DNA from 3 places in the Nitrospira sp. ND1 genome. Region 2 is predicted to be linked to each of the others. Evidence: riboswitches for the same ligand, from Rfam matches in the RefSeq annotation. Region 2 holds a riboswitch; each other region holds the start of a gene.
The links. A riboswitch is a leader RNA that binds a small molecule or an ion and turns the genes downstream of it on or off. The one in region 2 is predicted to bind cobalamin.
Positions count from the first base shown of each region.

Region 1: it holds a riboswitch for cobalamin, as region 2 does, so the genes downstream of both, NSND_RS12075 (TonB-dependent receptor) here and NSND_RS03835 (ABC transporter substrate-binding protein) in region 2, are expected to answer to the same signal.
Region 3: it holds a riboswitch for cobalamin, as region 2 does, so the genes downstream of both, NSND_RS12160 (CbiX/SirB N-terminal domain-containing protein) here and NSND_RS03835 (ABC transporter substrate-binding protein) in region 2, are expected to answer to the same signal.

Region 1 is NZ_FWEX01000006.1:1,583,789-1,587,060, reverse strand. It holds gene NSND_RS12085 (cobyric acid synthase) at 1-487, shown strand, start outside; gene NSND_RS12080 (HoxN/HupN/NixA family nickel/cobalt transporter) at 538-1,338, shown strand; cobalamin riboswitch at 1,403-1,527, shown strand; gene NSND_RS12075 (TonB-dependent receptor) at 1,578-3,272, shown strand, end outside.
Region 2 is NZ_FWEX01000005.1:784,977-788,248, forward strand. It holds gene NSND_RS03830 (FecCD family ABC transporter permease) at 1-108, opposite strand, end outside; gene NSND_RS03835 (ABC transporter substrate-binding protein) at 195-1,337, opposite strand; cobalamin riboswitch at 1,301-1,483, opposite strand; gene NSND_RS03840 (SemiSWEET transporter) at 1,584-1,841, opposite strand; gene rpmB (50S ribosomal protein L28) at 2,000-2,191, shown strand; gene NSND_RS03850 (hypothetical protein) at 2,450-2,824, shown strand.
Region 3 is NZ_FWEX01000006.1:1,599,731-1,603,002, forward strand. It holds gene NSND_RS12150 (FAD-dependent oxidoreductase) at 1-84, opposite strand, end outside; gene NSND_RS12155 (DUF3209 family protein) at 90-464, opposite strand; gene NSND_RS12160 (CbiX/SirB N-terminal domain-containing protein) at 478-1,659, opposite strand; cobalamin riboswitch at 1,775-1,975, opposite strand; gene NSND_RS21000 (hypothetical protein) at 2,026-2,271, shown strand; partial or broken gene NSND_RS21005 (IS3 family transposase) at 2,271-3,272, shown strand, end outside.

The DNA of each region.
Region 1 (3,272 bases), on a different contig from region 2:
GGCGGAGCCTCACGTACGGGGATTGGGACTGCTGGCCCTAGGAACCCACTTCGAGCAGGAGAAAGTCACGACGCAGGTTCTAGCCCGCGTGCTGTGCCCCTCGTTTCTCACCGATGGCGTGGGGCTCGAAGAAGCGGTCCATGGATATGAAATCCATATGGGAATGGTGGTGCCACATAATCAGCAGGCGAGCCCCTTCGAGATTCAGTCGCGGAACGGGCGCACAGAGGTACGCAGTGACGGGGCTCTCAGCAGCGATGGGATGGTGGTGGGTACCATGTTGCATGGCCTGTTCGAGAATGAGGTGATCAGGGCGCGGACTCTTTCTTTCCTGCGTCGGCGCAAGGGGATTTTCGCAGGCGACATCATCCGGCGCATTCCCACGAAACAGGACGAGTACGACCGGCTGGACGCCGTGGTGCGTGGGCATCTCGACTGTGAGCTGCTCTGGCGTCTTACCGGCCTCTGCCCGGTGTTACCACGGTGAATGATGCGTCAGAGTTTTCGGGGTGAGAACTATGGGCCACAAGGGAGCCTATGAATCCAGCTGATGGCAGTCTCTGGGCCTTGCTCGGTCTCGCCTTCGCATTGGGCTTGAGCCATGGAGCCGACCCAGACCATCTCACCGCCATCGATGGCATGACGAGGGCGTCTGTCGATCGGCATCCGAGAATGAGCCGGTGGGTGGGGACATGGTTTGCGTTCGGGCATGCCCTCTCCGTCCTGTTGATTGCGGGGTTGATCGCATTGGCGGCGGAGTATCTGCAATCGTTCAACGACTCTGTGCTGCACGTGAGTGGGGTGTTGTCGGCCTGCCTGTTGTTCGCCATTGGGACATTAAACCTCGCCAGGCTGATGACATTGCCGGCTGGAATGACGGTTCCGAGCCACGGGGTCATCGGCCATTTTTTGCCCAGACAGTTGCTCAACATCACACACCCGATGAGCGCCGTGCCGATCGGCGCGTTGTTCGGGCTGGGGTTCGAGACCGCCAGCCAGATGTCGGCCTGGGCCTTGGCCGGCACGATGGGCTATGGCCTGCTGGGCGCGCTGCTGATCGGCGTGGCCTTCAGTCTGGGGATGGTCGTTACCGATTCCCTCAACGGCCTTGTTGTACGCCGGATGTATTTGGCGGCGACCACGATGGCGATCCAAGGCAATCGCATGATGACGCTGACCGTCGTAGGGCTGGCTTACGTCGTCGGGATCATCAAATTACTCCAGCCCACCTCGTTTGCGTTGCCGATCAGCGATCTGGGTCTCACGATTATGGTGCTCGGCGCGGTGTTGCTGGCGTTTCTGACCGCACTGATCAAACCCAAGTGCCGGGTGGCGTAACAGAAGGGAGGCCTACTAGAGCAGTAACTTTTTCAATCCAATGCATCGATAGCCCATGTACCCCAAGGGAAGCGCGGTAGAAGCCGCCACTGGTCCGCAACTGTGATCGGGGACGAAATCTGCACTCAGCCACTGTCCACAAGGATGGGAAGGCGCAGAGAGTAGGACGAGCCGAGAGTCAGGAGACCTGGGTATATGGAGACTCCAGAAACCCCTTTCGTGATCAAAGGAAGAGCACTATGCTTCGCCGTCTTGTCATGGCCTCAGGAATTGTGTTGTGTCTCATGCCCCTCAATCTTTTTGCCAAGGAAGGTGAAGGGGATCCCGTGGAAGTGCAGGAAGTGACGGTGATTGGACAGCCAGTCGAGCGCCAGGGGACGGGGACGCTCAATCTCGACAGTCTAAGTATGACGTCCAGCCGCTTGGGTCTGACGCTACGTGAGATTCCCGCCAGTATTGAGGTGATCGGTCAACAGACTATTCAGGAGCGCGGGTTTCGGTCGATCTCCGAAGCGATCGAAGGCGCGACGGGAGTGACGGTAGGCGACGCACCTGGAGACCCCGCGAACTTTTCCATGCGGGGGTTCACGAATAACCAGATTCGACTGCTGAACGATGGACTGATGACCGGCCCGGCCAATATGACCTCGCGCCCGCGTGACACGTGGAATCTTGATCGCATCGAGATCCTGAAGGGGCCCGCGTCGGTGCTCTATGGGGAAGGGGCGATTGCCGGCGCGATCAACTTCGTGACCAAGCGACCGGTCCGTGAGTTACAGGGAACGGAGACCTTTCTCTCGTATGGCAGCTTCAATACAACTAGGGCCGGCGTGGGCAGCGGAGGGACGCTCGGGACCGATAAGCTGCATTATCGAGTGGACCTGAGTTATCAGAACTCCGACAACTTTCTGGGCGTGCAGCGGGCACCCTATACCTATTGGAATGGGACCAGCGCCCTCCTCTATGACGTGACCTCTCGTCTCAGCGTTGAAGCGTCCTTCGATCTCGGGTTCGATCGCAGCAAGCCCTACTTTGGCACGCCGCTGGTGCCCTCGTCGTTTGCCACCCAAGGGGTCAACGGAGTCGTAAGCACGCTCGATGGGCGCACTGTCGATAGGCGGATGCTGCGGCAAAACTACAACACACAGGACAGCGACATGAGTGCGCTGACCACGTGGACGAAGCTCAAAACGACTTGGAAGCCGACCGATCTGATCGAAGTGCGGAACCAAGCCTATTACTACACGGCGAGGCGACATTGGCAAAATGCTGAAACCTACACATTTAACACTGGGACGCAGCTTATTGATCGTGATCGATTCTATGTGGCGCATGATCAGACTATCATCGGCGACCGACTCGAGTTTCAGGTCAACCAGCCCGTCGCGTCGTTGAAGAATCGTTTTGTGACGGGATTGGACTTTAGTCGTCTCGACTTCACGAGGCCTAGTTTTTTTAATGGGGCAGGTGGGAGCGTGGACCCGTTTGCCCCTGTCGCCGGACTGTTCGGGCCGATCGCGGCAGCAACGCAGAAGGCAATGGTCACCACGACCGCGCTGTTTGCCGAGGATCAGCTTAGCCTGACCGATCAGCTCAAGCTGATCGCCGGATTTCGACATGATCGTATCGATTTGACTCGGGAGTTGTTCGACACCGCCGGCGTCCTCGATACGTCGAGCAGTTTCTCGCGGAACTTCAATCCCACCACCTGGCGCGCAGGCCTTGTCTATGACGTGCTGCCGCAGGTCACGCTCTATGGGCAATACGCGACGGCGGCTGATCCGGCTGCCAGCAATATTTTCCTCGTGACACGTCAGGAAAGTTTTGCACTCGCGACCGGGGCGCAGTGGGAGGTGGGCGCCAAAGGGGACTTCTGGAACAAACGGGCCGAGTGGACAGTTGCGTACTTTGATATCTTCCGGAAAAACATTCTG
Region 2 (3,272 bases):
ACAGACGACAGCCAGGATCAGCGCGACGACCGACAAACTGCCCATGATGACGCACCAACGCACCGGAGTCAGGATGGCCCCCTGAAACGGCCGTTCATGTCCGGTCATTGGAGCGGAACTGTGACGGCTCGTGGAAGGCAACGGGGGCGAGGTCAATGCTGGAGCAGGTGACGTGGAGTGGCCGACCGAAGGCATCATGGCTGGACCGGTACCGATTCGGGAGGAAAGGCCTCGGGGTGAATCACCCTCACGAGTTCTTCCAACCCTTCCATTACACGAGGCCCGGGACGATTGAGCGCATTGGCCGAAACCTCGCGCAACCGGTTCTGCTGCACAGCGGTCAGGGTCGTCCAGCGCCGCCACTCCTGCTGTTCGCGTCGAGGCACCGTTTCAACCGACCCCATTGGGAAGATCAGCACTTCGGGATCTTCTTTCAGGACCGTTTCCATGGTCAGCCGTGGATAGGGTGTTGCAGCTCCGGAGGCGATATTGGTTCCCCCGGCCAGGCCGATCATCTGGTGGATGTAACTGCCGGGACCAACCGTGATCAAGGGCTGGCTGTTGATCACATACAGCACGCGGATGCGCGGCAGGTGCTCGGTTCGACTGCTGATCTCGGCCATTCGACTCCGCATGGCCGCGGTCATGGCATGGGCTTCCGTCGAACGATCGAAAATGCGTCCCAGCGTGTGAATGTGCGAGAAAATGTTCTCCACCGAAGTGGCTTCCAGCAGGAGCACCGGAATCTTCAATTCCTCCAGCTTGGCCAACACATTCGCGCGGTGGAACTCCCGCGGCGCAATGATCAATTCCGGCCGGAGGGCCACGAGGGATTCAAGATTGGGGTTGGCGTACCCGACCTTGGATTTAGCCTTGGCTGCTGCCGGGAAATCGCAAAACTCCGTGACCCCGATGATCTGTTCGTCCAGCCCCAACGCAAACAACATCTCCGTGATGCTCGGCGCCAATGACACGACCCGTGTGGGCGCCTTGGCGACATAGAGTTTTCTGCCCGCATCGTCGATGAAGGTGCGCGGGGTAATGTTGGCCATGAACGGCATGCCCGTAAGGATGCCTTGCTGACGACGTTTCATCACCGTGTGATCTTCCTGGGTCTCTCCGAATGCGAAGGCAAGGCAGGCCAGCAGCACAGACGCGACCACGCCGATGCATGCGGCTGCGAACCGGCGACTGGAGACGATTCGAACGGCGCGCAAATAAAAAAATCCCCAGGGCCAACATGGAACCCTGAGGATTGCACCCGCAATATCATCCTCGCCTATTCCCCAGCCCACGAGGGAATAAAGGGTCTCCCTCAGGCAGGTCTTCTGGCTCATGGTTCATCCTACTCCCCGCGCCTTCCCACTCACCGAACGGTGAACAGTGGCGCCTGCGGGTTTCGTCCCCATTTACAGCGGCGGGACCGCGAGGGTTTTTCACCCTCTTCCCTTGACCCGAGGTGTCTTGAAAAGAGACAAACTTTAGGAGCGCATGGCCGATCTTGTCAAGTTCAAACTTGCCGTCACGACGTTCGATGGAGCAGCATAGGATATTGAACTGCATACCCAGACACCCTGCAGCCCCTACGAGCGATACCGGAGCTTCAGGATGAGAATCGCCAGGGTCAACACCAGGGTCACGAGATTCGCCAGAATAATGGGCAAGGCGCCGAGCATGAGCCCATAGATCAACCAGAGAAAGACCCCGGTCACGAAGGTGAGCAACATTCCCAGCGACACGTCCTGGGCGGAACGAGTGCGCCAGGTCTGTTGCAGCTGAGGAATGAACGCGATGGTGGTGAGGGTCCCTGCCAGCAATCCGATGAGCGTGACCTGATCCATATCTGCAACCTCAGTGGAGTGAGCGGCGCGAGCGGGAGAGGGCATCCTGGTAGGGAGAATTCACCTCAGCAGCTTGTCATGACCTGTGACGCTATGGTAGCATCCCCTCCCATCCAAGGACTAGTCGTTGAAAGACGCCGCAACAAAGGAGTAGGGCCGTGGCATTTGCCTGTGATCTCTGTGGGAAAAAGCATCAAACCGGTAATAACGTCAGCCACGCAAACAACAAGACGAAGCGCGTCTTCAATCCCAACCTGCAGCGAGTGAAGGCGCTCGTGAACGGGTCGGCCTTGCGCATTCGGGTTTGCACGCGTTGCCTGCGGTCCGGCCTGGTTAAAAAAGCCGTCTGATTGCTCCGCATTTCTCCCCCATCTCGTCAGCTCGTGATCTGATCTCACGCCTAAGTTGCGCCTTCTCCCCGCTCGCTCTTCTTCAGATTCGGTACGGCCTCACACACCCCCACGAATAGTCTGCCGCCTCGGACTCACGGAGACCGGGGACGATGCAGGAAATCTTCTCCAAAGGAGACGCGCCCCCGCTATCCGTGTACAATCCCCAGCCAGACAAGCGGGTGAAAAAAACGGATCCCAGTCGAATCGGGAGGCAACATGATAAAGATCAGTCGGTCGCTCAGCCTCATCATCATCTCCATGCTGCTCGCGGCATGCAGCCATTTTCAGAACCGGGAAGCGGCCTATCTGGATTCCGCCAAGGGGTGGGCCACTCAAGCCCAGGTGCGGGAGAAACTAGGCGCTCCCAAGACTGTTCGACAGGATGAAGGCGGAGCCACCGTGTGGGTGTATGAATTACGCGAGCAACAGTCCGGGAACCGTCTGACCGCACCCGGAATGTGGTGCGAACAGTACCTTCTCACCTTCGACGACAAGGCCGTGCTCCAGAAATGGAGACAGGTGTCCCATTTCCATGGCGGCGAACTCATGCCACAGGAATGCATTCCGGGGACTGAGCCGGAGAAATCCTAGGGAGCCAACGCTACTGCCTCCAAGCGAATTCCCATCGGCAATGTGTAGTGAATGGTCCCCCCCGCGTTCTGTTCAAGAATGTGCCTGGCTCCCGGGGGTATGATCGTAGGTAACTGCCGTTTTTCCATGAATTTTTGAGTTTGGATCCCTTTCTCCGCATGGTACGACCCTTGCTGAGTATCAGGACTAGATACTCGGAGGGCTTATCGTGAAAATACACCTTACAGCAATCCTCGTTCTCAGCTTTATTGCTGGCATTTGGGTCTCGTTCGACTCGTCCACACCGGCCGACGCCCAAACACGCTTATTTCGAAAACGCCAGCTACAAACGCAGCCTGTCACACCTCCCGTGAGTCAAACCACGACCGCACGAGACTATTCGGTCCTCAAGATCGTTCCTCCTCCCGCAGGCGGCCTATATCTGGGACAATACGAATGGCTTCAGAAC
Region 3 (3,272 bases), on a different contig from region 2:
CTCGGCCGCGCACAGATCGAGGAGCAGAGTATCGGGCCCCAGCCTCTCGGTTCCCACCACTCTGGCGATCTTCGCTACGGCCATTGCTGCTACTCCGCCGGATAAATCTCATGAACAAAGTCATGCATCTCATCGAGGTCGCGATAGAGGTGAGTGAGCCCTTCGATCTGATGGGCCAGATCGAGATCGACCTTCTTCGTGAGCACCACCAGCGTACGCAGATAGGGCAGCTTCGGATCGTCGGCGCGGGTGGCAGACACGCGCTCTTCAAGCGCAGCTACCGCCGTCTCATAAAACTGCTTGAGCGTGGCCAAGTCCTTGGCGCCGCACATGGAACGAATCGGTCCCGGTTGATCGGCCCCGGTCCCCAGCTCCGCCAACTCATGCTGCCGTTCGGCTTCGTTCTTCACTCCCAACACTTCCATCAAACCTAGCCGCAGCCCTGCGATTTCATGACAGGCCATCGTCTCTCCTCCGTTACTGCATAATGTTATCGACCAGGCGACTGACGAGCCGATCGCCGAGCAGATGCTCCTCGACCAACTCCTTCGCATCCGTCTCTTTCACACCCCGATACCAAATGCCATCAGGATAGACCGCGACCGTCGGTCCTTCCCCGCAGCGGCCCATGCAGGAGGTCTTCGTCACGCGAATATCCTGATCCCGCCCGGCGTCCTTCAACAGCCGCCGCAATGTGGCAATGAGGGGAATGCTCCCGCCATCGGCGCAATCGACATTCCCGCAGACCAGGACATGTTTAGCCAGCGGGCGGTGGGCATGCACGTGCGGCATGGCCTGCGCATGGGTGAATCCGTGCCGCAGACTCCAGAGCAGCGCTTTGAGCCCGCCCACATGCTCGGTCACAGCGGATACCGGCACACGATACTGACAGGTATCGCAGGGGAGTGGCCGTTCCCCTGCCGTCGCTTGCGCAAGGCGCTCGTCCATCAAGCGGAGCAACCGGTCGTCGACGCCCAAATGGGGTGCCAATTCGGTCTTGATCCAGGGATAGCGAGCTTGAAACGATTCCACCTGCTCGCGAATTTTCGTGATCAGTCTTCCGCCGAAGAGAAAGTAGGGAGCCACGATGATCCGCTCTGGGCGCGCGCGCGCGACCAGCTCCACCGTCTCGTCAAACAGCGGTCTCGTCACGCCGATGAAACAGGGCACCACCCACCCGATCTCGCGCCCCTCGGCAAGAAGACGAACAACTTTACAGAAGTCCCCGTTCGCATCCGGGTCGCTTGAACCACGGCCCACGACCACGACGGCAGTCTTCGCGGATTCACGGGCACCCTCCAGCGCCGCCCGCGCCCGCTCAAAGGCCAGCTCCACGAGATTGGGATGGATGCCCAAGGCATTGGCCACGATAAAACGGACGGAGGGAAACTCTTGCCGAGCCTGCGAGAGCGCGAGCGGGATATCGTTCTTCACATGCCCCGCGGCAAAAAGGAACAACGGCAGGACCACAACGGAATCGGCTCGCTGCGCCAACTCACGAAGCGCGGTGGCCAACGACGGGCGGGCCAACTCCACATAGCCATGCGCCACATCGAGATCAGGACGCGCCACGCGATAGGCATTGACTAAGGACTCGAACTCAACATTGGCATTGGGATCACGACTGCCGTGCCCGACGATGAGCAATCCCGTCGTCATGCAACACAAACCGTGGGAGAGGCTGCCGGCATAAAAAAACCTCCAGCTCCACAACAGGAACAAGAGGTCGCATGCCAAAAAGGCAGGAGAGATCCTCCGTTACCGCGCGGAGAAACCGTACTATGTCAGCTCGGATAGGTCTCCTGGCTCATAGGTTCAGAAGGTCGAACCTTCAACGCTACCCCCAGCCTTCCCCAACAAGTTTGTCGAGTGGCTAAAACGGGGGAGCTTCCCACTTACAGTGGCGGGACCGCGCCGGTTTTTCACCGGACTTCCCTGTTACGCCCTAGCGGGCATCCGAGAGATTACTCATATCAGCCAAGATACCTAACGCGGGCTAGTCCACCCTGTCAAGGCTGAAATATCATGAGTGCACGCGATCCGAAGCAGCTTTACGCGAACTGCGCGACCACAAAGCCCAATAACTTACCAAGACATGCACTGAGACCGGTTGTTTATTTAGTTGCCCAGGCTCACCACAGTGAAAAAGCGCAAATATTTTCAGCTCCTTATAAAGATACAGCGCGGGCATGTCCTGAAAAGGCGAGTATCGTTGCAGTAACAATCTCAAAAGTGATTGTCAGTAAAACAGTGTTTCCTTCGTGCGTTTAATGAAACCTCTGTTTTCCGAGAAGCAAATTGCGACGGCCTTGCGGCAAATCGATGCGGGGGCACTGATTCCGGAGGTAACGCGGAAGCTGGGGATCAGTGAGGCGACGTACTACGTCTGGCGGAAACGCTACGGCCAGATGGCGATCGCCGAGATTCGGCGGTTACGGCAACTGGAGGCAGAGAACAGCAGACTCAAGCAGCTCGTGGCGGATCTGACCTTGGACAAAGTCATCCTGCAAGAGGTGCTCGCACAAAAGGCCTGAAGCCCACGCGCAAACGCGCCCTCGTGCGGGAGGTGCTCGGGCACTGTCCGATTGGAGTGCGACGGGCCTGTGGGCTCCTGCGGTTGAATCGAGCGTCGTGGTATTACCGACGCCATGGGCGGGACGATACGGCGATTCGCATGCGGCTGCGGGAGCTGGCCCAAGCTCGCCCGCGCTTTGGCTATCTCCGTCTGCACGTCATGCTTCGCCGCGAAGGCTGGGTAGTGAATCGGAAGCGGGTGCATCGGATCTATCGGGAAGAAGGGCTTACGATGAGATTACCGCGCCGTCGCAAACGGTCGAGTCATCTGCGGGTCGTGCCACCACACCCGAGTGAGATGAATGAGCGGTGGAGCATGGATTTTGTGGCGGACACGTTGCTGGATGGGCGGCGGTTTCGCGCACTGACCGTCGTGGATACCTATAGCCGGCACAGTCAATTAATCGAGTCCGATTTCACCCTCCCGGGAACGAAAGTCGTGGCGGCTCTGGAACGGGTGGCGAACCGGAGCGGCTACCCGCAGATGATCACAGTGGACAATGGGAGCGACTTGACCTCGAAGGCACTTGACGCCTGGGCATACGAGCACGGAGTGAAACTCGATTTATTCGGCCCGGGAAACCCGTGGAGAATGCGGTGATTGAGAGTTTCAATGGGCACTTTCGAGACGAATGTTTGAACGCGCAGGTGTTCGTGTCGTTACACGATGCGCGACAGAAGATTGAAGCGTGGCGAAT